2 regions of the Leifsonia sp. Y862 genome follow, and region 1 is predicted to be linked to the other one. Evidence: predicted binding sites of a transcription regulator. Region 1 holds the regulator's gene; the other holds the start of a gene.

Region 1 (5,871 bases):
GCGAACTGCTGGATGAGTTCCTTCTCCTTGTGATCGAGCTTCGTCGGGGTGACGACCTGGATGCCGATCTTCAGGTCTCCTCGGCCGCTGCCGCGCAGCTTGGTGATGCCGCGGTCCTTGATGGTGAGGATCTCGGCGCTCTGGGTGCCGGGCTTCAGGTCGATCTCGATGTCGCCGTCGAGACCCTTGAGCGTCGTGGTCGTGCCGAGGATGGCATCCGCCATTTGCACTTCGAGCGTGCAGAGCAGGTCGTCGCCGTTGCGGCTGAAGATGTCGTGGTGACGTACCTTCATCTCGAGGTACAGGTCACCGTTCGGGCCGCCAGCGGGGCCGGCCTCTCCACTGCCTGGCATCTGCAGGCGGAGACCGGTGTCGACGCCGGCGGGGATGTCGACGGCCACGGTGCGACGGGCGCGAACACGGCCCTGTCCCTGGCAGGTGACGCACGGCGTTGCGATGATGGTGCCGTAGCCGCGGCAGGTGCCACAGGGGCTTGACGTCATCACGTTGCCGAGCAGGGAGCGCACTGCGCGCTGGATGCTTCCGGTGCCGTGGCAGATGTCGCAGGTGACGGGCGACGTGCCCGGCTGGCAGCAGCTGCCGTTGCAGGTCTCACAGACGATGGCCGTGTCGACCTCGAGGTCGCGGTGCGTGCCGAAGATGACCTCTTCGAGGTCAACCTCGACGCGGATGAGTGCATCCTGGCCGCGTTCACGACGTGAGCGGGGTCCGCGACTGCCGCCGCCACCGCCGCCACCGAAGAACGTCTCGAAGATGTCGCCGAAGTTTCCGAAGTTGCCGCCGTCGAATCCGCCACCGCCCTGGCCGCCCATGTCATATTGCTGGCGCTGCTTCGGGTCGCTCAGGACGTCGTAGGCGTGCGTGACGAGTTTGAACTGTTCCGATGCTTCAGCACCAGGATTCACATCGGGGTGGAGCTGCCTGGCAAGGCGACGGTACGCCTTCTTGATCTCATCGATCGTTGCGTCTTTGGAAACGCCCAGGACTTCGTAGTGGTCAGCCAAAAGCGGCTCTCCTTGTTGATCTGTGTGCGGGAAAGTGGATATAAAAGCTAGTTCTCACCGAGATGACGGGAGAGGTATCTGGCAACAGCGCGTACCGCAGCCATGTTGTTCGAGTAGTCCATGCGAGTCGGACCGAGCACACCCAGCCTGGCCAGGTCGCCGCCGGCTGAGGTGTATCCACTGGTGAGAACGGATGTCTCCCCCAGCCCGAATGACGCATTCTCACGTCCGATGCTCACCGAGACACCGTGCTGGTCGGCCACCATCTCACCGAAGAGGCGAAGCAGGACAACCTGCTCCTCAATCGCTTCGAGCACGGGGTAGATACTGCCACTGAAGTCTTCCTCAGTGCGCACCAGGTTCGCAGCTCCTGCCATCACCAGGCGGTCGTGGCGGTTCGCCCCGACCTGTTCGATGAGGGTGGACACGATCACGCCGAGCAGATCGGCTTCTACGGCAGGGCCGAAGTCGCCGGCATCCGTCAGCGTTTTGGCTGCCTCTGTCATGGTCGACCCACCGACAGACTGGTTGAGCCGGGCACGGATCGAGGCAAGCTGCTGCTCATCGACAGCACGGGGCAGGTCGATGACGCGCTGTTCAACCCGACCGGAGTCGGTGATCAGCACGGACAACACTCGGTGATCGGTCAGCGGCACGAGTTCGACGTGGCGAACGCGGGCGCGGGACAGCGACGGGTACTGCACGAGGGCGACCTGCTTCGTCAGCTGTGACAAAAGTCGCACGCTGCGAGCCAGGACCTCGTCGAGGTCGGAGGACTGACCGAGGAAGGTTTCGATCGCCTGGCGCGCAGCTGGAGTCAGCGGGCGCACATTGGCGAGGTGATCGACGAACAGCCGGTATCCCTTGTCGGTGGGGATGCGCCCCGACGAGGTGTGCGGTGCGGCGATCAGTTCTTCTTCTTCGAGCAGGGCCATGTCATTGCGAATTGTCGCGGCCGAGACGCCAAAGGAGTGCCTGTCGACGATCGATTTCGATCCGACCGGCTCGCGGGAGGCGACGTAGTCCTGAACAATGACGCGCAAGACTTCAAGGCTGCGTTCGGAAACCATGCTGTTACAGTCCCCTCTTCACTCGGCGTTCACGTCGGCGCTCGCATACTCTTCGCGTTAGCACTCGCATTGACTGAGTGCCAATCATATCGCGTCTACCTGTGCCTTCATTGATTGCCAACCGGAGTTTCACCGCAGTAGCGTTGGCATACAGAACGGCGCGCGAGATTGGCATGACCGCCTGGAGCGTGCAATCGTCTGAAAGGCGCGATCATGACTGATCCGGATGCACAGACTCCCCCAGAACCGCCAGACGGCGAGGAACAGCCGCCGCCCGGCTTCCGGCAGTCTTACGTTCCGCCGAACCCGAATACCACCCTGTCGACAATGGACGACCGGCAGTGGGCGTCCCTGGCTCATCTGGGCGGTATTTTGGGGTTCCTTCCCTCGCTCATCATCTGGCTTGTCTTCAGACAGCGCGGTCCGTTCACCAACGTGGAAGCCAAGGAAGCACTCAACTTCCAGATCACCCTGTCGATCGGGTACGTGGTGATCTACGTCGTCAGCTTCATCGTGACCGTCGTGACCTTCGGCCTGATCTCGTTCATCGGCCTGTTGTTCTGGGTGCTCTGGATCCTCGGTGTCGTCTTTTCCATCCTCGGCTTCATGAAGGCGAAGGATGGGTACCACTATCGCTACCCGTACGCCATCCGCTTCATCGGATAGCCGGCTTTACCAAATACGGGCTTGACCAATACGGGCTTGACCAAACAGTGGTCACGGAGCCCGCGGATGACGTAGCCACGCCAGACACGCGTATTCGTCCCCAATTGCGTCTCGCTCTGTCTGTACTGTATTGACTGGACATCACCGCGTTTTCCGCATGTCCGCGTTTCACTGCACGTCATCATTGCCCGCCCCGTGCGCGATCCAGCGCCATACGATCCCAGCGCCAAAGGAGACACCATGTCTGATGCACCTCCACCCCCTCCCGCCAACCCGTACCAGTCTCCCAGCCAGCTCAGCCCGGCTGACGAAAAGCTCTGGGCGACGCTCATCCACATCGGCGGAATCTTCTTCGAGCTGCTGCCCGCACTGATCGGTTACCTGGTCCTCAAGGATCGCGGCCCGTTCATTCGCCAGCACACCGCTGCGGCATTGAACTTCCAGCTCACCATGCTGATCGCGTACATCATCGGCGCCATCTTGACGGCCGTCTTCATCGGCATCCTGATCGTCTTCGCCGTATGGGTCGTGACGATTGTCTTCAGCATCATGGCCGCAGTCGCTGCCAACAAGGGCGAGGCGTACGTGTACCCGCTGTCGATCAAGTTCGTCAGCTAGCTCGCACTCTCGTGTGAGGCCGCACCGGCGGTCACGCGGAAGAAGCCGCTCACCAGGTCACGATCTGGTGAGCGGCTTCTTTCGTTGAGCGGATGTCGGAGCAGAACGTGAACGCGCGCTCGCGGCCCACGGTGCGCCCGGTGCGCGCTCGGGCCCCCTAGGAGCATGCTTCACGCGGGTCCTGATCATTCAACCGGGTGGGGTCTCGGACCAATACAGACACGGCCGGGTCGGTTCTGTTCAGCCCGTTTGCGGATGATCACGTCTATCGGCGAGTTGGTCTGCCATCCGGGTCGGGGACTTCGTGGCCACATGCCACCGCTGCTGCCCGTCCATCCAGATCGGGGCCTTCACCTGCGGCACCCCGTCGACCATCCGGATCTGCCACCCCGACCGGTGAATCGTTCGGTGGTGGAACCAGCACAGGGTCACTCCGTTACCCACCTCGGTGGGCCCGCCGAGCGCATCCGGGATGACGTGGTGAATCTCGGCCCACGCGGCCGGGCTCTGGCAGCCCGGGATGATGCAGCCGCCGTCCCGGAGGGTGATTGCACGGCGCTGCTGGCCGGAGAAGCACCGGTCGGTGACCCCAAGTTCGATGATCTTGCCCTTCGCATTGATCGTGACCGGTTGCACTCCCCCGGCACACGCCATCTGCTCCACCGTCAGCATTGAGATGGGTGCCACCTGCCCATCAATGTGACCGGCACCCGTGCCGGCCAGGAAGTCTTCCTGCCGCACGCTGACCAGCACGGTCGGGGCGGCCCCGCCAATCGAGGGTGCTTCGGCACTTCGCGCGGCAGTGTCAACGATCATCGTGAAGAGGTCGTGGCGCAGCTGGTCGCGGGTCCGATCGTCGTGCTCGAGCACGTCCCGGTCGATCTCTTGCTCCTGCTCCTCCACAGTCAGGAACTTGACCTGCGCGGTCCGCGGCGACATGTATGCATCCATCAACCGTTGGAACTTGGCGGCCGTCTCCGGCATCAACGCTCCCGACACGGGGATGAGTCCGTCGCGCTCGGTGCCGAGCCGGAACCCGCGGTTCAACATCGCCCGCTTCTCATCGGGCTCAAGACCGTCCGGGTCGATGAATGCCTTCCACACCTGCGCTTGCAGCAGCGTTTCATCCGCAGCCACCGGGGTCGTGGCCTCGTCGCCCGGCCCGATCGGTTGCCCCGTCGCCGCTGAGACGAGGGCTTCCTCGGCGAGTTGGATCTCACCGACCGCGATCCGGCCACGCAACGGGCTAAGTGCCGCAATGATCACTTCGGCACTGTCCCGACCGAGCAGCCCACTGGCCAGCCCGACCGCCACGGCCGGGAACTTCGCCGGGAACGCCGCCCCGTCCAACCCGTACTGGGTGCGGACGTGGTCGCCCAACCGGATGCGCTTGGCGATGGTCTTCGCCGACACGCTTGTGAGCCGTTCCAACAGCTCGGTGCCGCTCCGGCATCCGCGCTTGGATGACAGCCGCTCGGAGACCTCCAGGGTCTTCCGCGACCGCTCCTCAATCTCGGCGGCCAACGACACTCGGTACGCGTCGATGATCCGTCCGGCCTGCTCCGCCTGGATGGCACGTTCGACCAGATCATCATCACTGTCGACGCGCACCGTGGCGCAGGGCTGGGCCTCCGAAAACTCCGCCGTGAAATCCTGCAGCATGTCCTTCACTGAGCGGGATTCCTCGATTGTGAGCATGCCTCAATACTACCAGTATTAGAACAGATAGGCGAGCTTTTCTCAATCCCAGCCAGGGCTTAGTCGTAAGTATGTTCGGGTAGATGTTCCGGAGGGCGGGCCGCTATCGGCCCCGAGGTGCGAGGGTGCGAGGTGCGAGGGTGCGAGGGTGCGAGGTGCGAGGTGCGAGGTGCGAGGTGCGAGGTGCGAGCGAGAATAGGCGTTCGGTCACCGCGCCGAACTCTGGCGCGCGTTTTCCCGCCTGGCGCGCGGTTTATCGCGCGCCAGCCGCATTTTCGCGCGCCCCGATGAAATCACGACGGCCCGTCGCCCAGTTGACTCTCGTGGGCGGCGCTACGTGTCGAGGTGGCCGGTGGGACCCGCCGCGGGGGTCGAACGCGGCGGCGCGGTAGCTGCAACATGCGCATTGCTGCGTTCAACCCGCGTACCCCGCTGCCGGTGCCCCCTTGGGGTGCGCGGTCGTCTGAGTCCGCCGTGCCGCTTGATTCGGCGAGAAGGGTCTCGAGACACTCGCTGGCGCTCGCTCCTCGACAAACGGATTCGACCAACGGAGACCTCGGACAACGGAGACCTCGCTACTCAACCAAGAGCTCGCTCCTCGACCGCCGGAACCAAGCGCGAAGACTCACTTAGCCTGCCGAGACGAAGCGCAGGTCCGGCTCCATTGGCAGCGTGGCGGGGAGTACGACGCTCAGCACGCGGTCACCGAGCACTGCGCCGTGCGCCCGGTATCCACGGTGCTCAATTCGGATTCCGGCAACGGGCAGGCCGTCGATCTCGATCGAGTGCTCCAG
Region 2 (5,871 bases), 930 kb from region 1:
GGCCACGACGCCGACTGCGCGGGGAACTCGGCGGCGTTGCTCGGTGGCATCGCCCGCACAGCCGCCATGACGGTATCGATCGCCGCTTGCACGCCGGTGCCGTTGACTGCTGCCGGATCGCCTGTTCCCCCGACCTCCATATCGACCCAGTACTCGCCGAGCAGCGCTCCACTGCTGCAGTAGCCCCAGGCGCAACCCCCGGACGGCTCGCCCGGCACATTCCCGTCGAGTTCGCTGCTAATTCTCGCGGCGATGTCGGCTGCGTGCGGAACGACAGTCACGCGGACGGTGTGGGTTTCTTCAGGATTCTCAGAGACGGAGTCGACACCCCACATGCACTCCAATGATCCGGAATTCCGGGCGGCAGCCGCCCAGATCCCGTCACGCCCGGCCACGTCGGCCCGCTGAACCCCCGGCAGTGGTTCGCCGAAAATGGCATCGACGGTTGCTTGCGGGAGTAGATCGCTGCAGCTGCCTGGCACCAGCTGCACAGGCCAGGTGACGGGTTCAGGCGTTGGACTGGGCGCGGGCGCTGCCGTCACCGATGGGGATACGGATGGAGTTACCGAAGGCGCTGCCGCGGCACATCCTGCCATCCCGACGACGAGCAGTACGGCGAGAGCTGAACGAATCCCCACATTCTTCATGAGCCAAGGCTAACGGCAGGAATCATAGGTCCGGGCGACATCCGCTCTCGATCGGATCACGATAGCCCCGCGCAGCCGATACAACGACGCTGGGCGCCTCCCGAAGGAGACGCCCAGCGTGTGAAGCAGGTGAAGCGGTGAACGACTAAGCGGACTTAGAAGTCCATGCCACCGGTCGGGTCGCCAGCAGGAGCAGAGTTCTTCTCCGGCTTGTCGGCGACAACGGCCTCGGTGGTGAGGAACAGGCCAGCGATCGACGATGCGTTCAGCAGCGCGGAGCGGGTGACCTTTACCGGGTCATTGATTCCGGCAGCGATCATGTCAACGTACTCACCGGTCGCGGCGTTGAGGCCGTGTCCGACGGGCAGGTTGCGCACCTTGTCTGCAACAACGCCCGGCTCCATGCCGGCGTTGAGTGCGATCTGCTTGAGCGGAGCGTCGATGGCAACGCGCACGATGTTCGCGCCAGTTGCCTCGTCGCCGACGAGGTCAAGGACTGCCTTGCTCTCGAATGCGGCCTTGCCAGCCTGGATGAGCGCAACGCCACCACCGGCGACGATGCCCTCTTCGACAGCTGCCTTTGCGTTACGGACTGCATCTTCGATGCGGTGCTTGCGCTCCTTGAGCTCAACCTCCGTAGCGGCGCCGGCCTTGATGACTGCAACGCCACCAGCAAGCTTCGCGAGACGCTCCTGGAGCTTCTCACGGTCGTAGTCGCTGTCGGTGTTCTCGATCTCGGCACGGATCTGGGCGACACGGCCGGCAATTGCCTCCACGTCTCCAGCGCCCTCGACGATGGTGGTCTCGTCCTTGGTGATAACGACCTTGCGGGCGTTACCGAGAAGGTCGAGGGTCACGTTCTCGAGCTTGAGGCCAACCTCTTCAGAGATGACCTGACCCCCGGTGAGGATGGCGATGTCCTGCAGCTGCGCCTTGCGACGGTCGCCGAAGCCAGGAGCCTTGACGGCAACCGACTTGAAGATGCCACGGATCTTGTTCACAACGAGCGTGGCCAGAGCCTCGCCGTCGACGTCCTCAGCAATGATGAGGAGCTGCTTGCCGGTCTGGATGACCTTGTCAACGATCGGCAGCAGGTCCTTGATGTTGGAGACCTTGGAGTTGACGATCAGGATGTAGGGGTCTTCGAAGACCGCTTCCTGACGGTCGGGGTCGGTGACGAAGTATGCCGACAGGAAGCCCTTGTCGAAGCGCATGCCCTCGGTGAGTTCGAGCTCGGTGCCGAAGGTGTTCGACTCCTCGACGGTGACAACACCTTCCTTGCCGACCTTGTCGATTGCCTCAGCGATGATCGCGCCGATTTCGGCGTCGCCGGCAGAGATGGATGCGGTGGCCGCGATCTCTTCCTTGGTCTCGATCTCCTTGGCGCTGGCGATGAGTTCGGCGATGACTGCTGCAGTCGCCTTCTCGATGCCGCGCTTCAGGCTGATCGGGTCAGCGCCGGCTGCAACGTTGCGCAGTCCTTCGCGAACCAGTGCCTGAGCCAGGACGGTTGCGGTCGTGGTGCCATCGCCTGCGACGTCGTCAGTCTTCTTGGCGACCTCCTTGACGAGCTCAGCACCGATCTTCTCGTACGGGTCGTCGAGTTCGATCTCCTTGGCGATGGACACGCCATCGTTGGTGATCGTGGGAGCGCCCCACTTCTTTTCGAGCACGACGTTGCGTCCGCGCGGGCCGAGGGTGACCTTGACCGTGTCAGCGAGGATGTTCAGGCCGCGCTCAAGGCCACGACGGGCCTCTTCATTGAAAGCAATGATCTTTGCCATGTGTGTTTCTCGTCCCTCCCGGACGTTCCAAAAAAGTGGTGGGTTAGCACTCAAATAACGAGAGTGCTAAGTCGATTCTGGCACTCTGATGCCGAGAGTGCAAGTAATCGGCGGGCCGCTATGGCAGCAGTTCCACCGAGCCCTGGTCTGTCGGGACCAGCTCAATCCAGGTGTTGCCCGCCGCGAGTCGAATCGTGACGCCGCTGTCGTCAACCAGACGGATCGGAGCAGCCTGCGCGTCCTTGAACCAGGTCGCGTGAATGCTCTTGCCGCCGGTCGAGACCCACGCCTCTCCGGTGCCGATCATCGTCGTTTTCGGAACCTCTCCGTACGTCCAGTCGATCTCGACCCGCAGCACGACAACGTTGGTCGACGCCAGCTGATGGTCGTCGCTGTCGAGGTCGGGTTCACCCTCCTGCGACCGCAGGTATGCCCCGTCGGCTACCGACCACGTCCAGCTCGGCCACCGCGCGTCAGAGAATCGTGTGTTGATGGTGCCCGTTGGCACGCCATCGACAACGGCAGACGAACCGGAGGCAGTGGCTGCATACGCGAACTGCTGCAGAGGAGGAGTGAGCTCCGCGTGCTCGGCGATGAGTTCCCTGGCCTTCACCACGACATCGTGCGGAGAGTCCTTGCCATCGATCCGGTAGAAGAGGCCTGCCTCGTCATAGTCGAAGACCGCATTCACGACATCGGTGCGCTTCATCATGTCGATGAACTGCTCCTGGCCACCTGAGTAGGCGACGATGCCACCCAGTGGTGCGATGATGTCGGGGTCCATCGGTCGGATCGAGCGCACCGGCCCGAGGAGATCGGGGACATCTGACTGCCAGACTGCGACGTAGCGGGTGATGCCACCCTCCACGAGTTCTTCGAAGACGATGTCGGTGCGCTCCAGGCCGATCTGGGGGCGAGCGTCACTGTGGTTGTCGATCTTCGCGGCGAGCGACGGGTTCTGCAGGCTTCCCGCCGGAATGGTCGTCCCTCGGAGCGGTGCAAGTTCGGTGGCGTCTGGCTCCTCGTATGACGAGTGGCGCTGTGCGGCATCCGCTGTCGAAGCCGCCGATGGTTCGACGGCAGAGCAACCCCCAAGGAGCAGTGCGGCAGGCACGGCCAATGCAAACATCGAAACGAGAAGACGGGGGCGCGAGGAGGCTCTCAGGTTCGAAGTCACGACCCAAACACTAATGCCGCCCGGAGTACCGGACGGCGTTAGCTGGGGCGTGCCCCGAAATTTGCGTGCTAGATGTGAGGTGCTTGATACGAGGTGCTTGATACGGATGCCTGATACGGACTAGAGCGGACGAACCGCTTCAGCCTGCGGGCCCTTGGCACCCGTTCCAACCTCGAAGACGACCGCTTGGCCTTCTTCGAGGACTTTGTAGCCGTTCATGTCAATGGCGGAGTAGTGAACGAATACGTCCTGCCCTCCCTCGTCAACCGTGATGAAGCCGAAGCCCTTCTCAGCGTTGAACCATTTAACGGTGCCGTTCGCCATGTGTTACTCCCCTTGGTGCGTAGTGCGTGGTACATATCCACGTCCAGATACTAGCCAAACGCAGCCAAAAGAAAATAGCTGTGACCACCTTAAACGTCGCGAAATGGCAACAATTTACACGACGTTAATGCGATGGACCACCCGCCGATTCACGCGGTCGGCGGCACGGGTTCTGAAGGGGGGTGAGCCTAGCCTGCGGGAACGAAGTCGTTGCCCACCACGACGGTGATGGCCGCGCCGCTTTCCGCGAAGTCGGGTGACAGCAGGGTGGTGGCGCCTGGAATGGCGCTTGCAACGCCGAGTGCCGCTCCCTCGAGAGTCGGGTCCTGGTAGTACACGACGGTCGTCGGGACGTCTTCGGTGCTGGCGTTCGAGGTTGCGCCAACGCTCCAGCCTGCATCCGTCAAGGTCTGTCCGACGGCTGCAGCAACACCAGTGCCTGGCGTTCCGTTCAGCACCGTGATGCTGATGCTCGGGTCAAGAGTGGCCTCCGGTGTCGGAGCGACAGTTTCAGCCGGTGCTTCCTCTGTGGGAGCGGCTGCGGTGCTGCTCGCTGCGCCAGGCAACTCAAAGTTGAGCCTGTCGTTGAGGGCGAGAAGGCCGACGGCCCCCAGGCCGACGAGCACGATCGTCGCGAAGAGGGCCCAGGCGAAGGTGACCCAGCCTTTCCTTCTACTTCCGACGGCGCGGTGGGCTCCGACGCGTTCAGTCGTGTGCGGCAGGGTATCGAAGCGGTCTTTCGCAGGTTTTTTCGGCATCGTCAGTCTGATTCAGTCCTCGGTAGGGTGGTCACTCGGTTGGCTGGAGTCGGCGTTGATCGATCGGCGCGCCCGTGACTCTGCCCTGGCCTCACGCATCCGGTGCAGTCGATTCACCAACATCGGGTCATGGACAAGCGCGCCCGGATTGTCGATGAGCGCGCCTAATACTTGATAGTACCGGGCAGACGACAGCCCCAACTCAGAGCGGATGGCCTCTTCTTTGGCGCCGACATGCCGCCACCACTGTCGTTCAAAGGCCAGGACAGCCAGGTCTCGTTCTGACAGGTCGGTGTGCGTGGTCGCAGAACTCATCTGGGTGGCTGACCGCATTTGGGTGGCTGACTGCGCAGTGCCGTTCGACAGCGAGGTGCCCGCGCTTGAATCCTGTACGTTCCGCACCCGTGCCTCCTCTGTTGCCGCGTGGCTGGTCCGAGCCACTGGCACGGTTAGCGTCATCCTATTTGGGAGCGCCTGAGAGTTCGCGGAAGCGGCACGGCGCGCGGGCAAGTCGGCGGTGTCGCGCTGGAGCGTGCCGCGAGAGACCAGTGGAATGGAATGCCGAGGGGCTGCCGCGAGTTTAGGCTTGTGGAGTGTGTGAGCTGGCAGTTTCCAGCTCTGCTGACGAAGGGACGCACCATGGACTACGAAGTACAGAAGTCTGACGCCGAATGGCGTGAGGAGCTGACCCCTGATCAGTACGCGGTTCTGCGCGGAGCAGCGACCGAACGGGCCTGGACAGGCGAGTTGCTCGATGAGAGCCGCTCTGGTGTCTACACCTGCGGCGCCTGCAACGCCGAGTTGTTCAAGAGCGGTACCAAGTTCGATTCCGGATGCGGATGGCCGAGCTTCTACGAGTCAGTGCGCCCTGACGCGGTCGAGCTGATCGAAGATCACTCACTGGGCATGGCACGCACGGAAGTACGGTGCGCGAAATGTGGATCCCACCTCGGCCACGTCTTCGATGACGGCTTCGGCACCCCAACGGGCGACCGCTACTGCATGAACTCGATCTCGCTGAACTTCAAAGAAGCGTAAGCAGCACAGCGCCGTAAGTAGTACAGACGAGCCGCCGGATTCGCCTCAGCATGAGGTGAGTTCGGCGGCTTCGTTATGCGCTCGGCGCGGGTGGCGGAGCCGTCGAAGCCCTGACGATGAGGTCGGCTCGAAGTGGCTCCACC

The links. The regulator HrcA, encoded in region 1, represses chaperone genes, less so after heat shock. The targets are predictions, from matches to a motif close to TTNGCACTCGNNNNNNNCGAGTGCNAA.
Region 2: the regulator HrcA is predicted to act here: its motif matches at 2,475-2,501, upstream of groL (chaperonin GroEL).

What each region holds. Positions count from the first base shown of each region.
Region 1 covers NZ_JBYHFR010000001.1:766,762-772,632, reverse strand. Annotated here, with positions in the region: gene dnaJ (molecular chaperone DnaJ) at 1-1,025, opposite strand, end outside; gene hrcA (heat-inducible transcriptional repressor HrcA) at 1,073-2,095, opposite strand; gene AC25Z0_RS03645 (DUF4870 domain-containing protein) at 2,309-2,761, shown strand; gene AC25Z0_RS03640 (DUF4870 domain-containing protein) at 3,002-3,379, shown strand; gene AC25Z0_RS03635 (HNH endonuclease signature motif containing protein) at 3,620-5,077, opposite strand; gene AC25Z0_RS03630 (hypothetical protein) at 5,707-5,871, opposite strand, start outside.
Region 2 covers NZ_JBYHFR010000001.1:1,693,303-1,699,173, forward strand. Annotated here, with positions in the region: gene AC25Z0_RS07975 (hypothetical protein) at 1-647, opposite strand, end outside; gene groL (chaperonin GroEL) at 803-2,431, opposite strand; gene AC25Z0_RS07985 (DUF3048 domain-containing protein) at 2,550-3,560, opposite strand; gene AC25Z0_RS07990 (cold-shock protein) at 3,729-3,932, opposite strand; gene AC25Z0_RS07995 (LytR C-terminal domain-containing protein) at 4,121-4,690, opposite strand; gene AC25Z0_RS08000 (DUF3263 domain-containing protein) at 4,703-5,092, opposite strand; gene msrB (peptide-methionine (R)-S-oxide reductase MsrB) at 5,330-5,728, shown strand; gene AC25Z0_RS08010 (LacI family DNA-binding transcriptional regulator) at 5,802-5,871, opposite strand, start outside.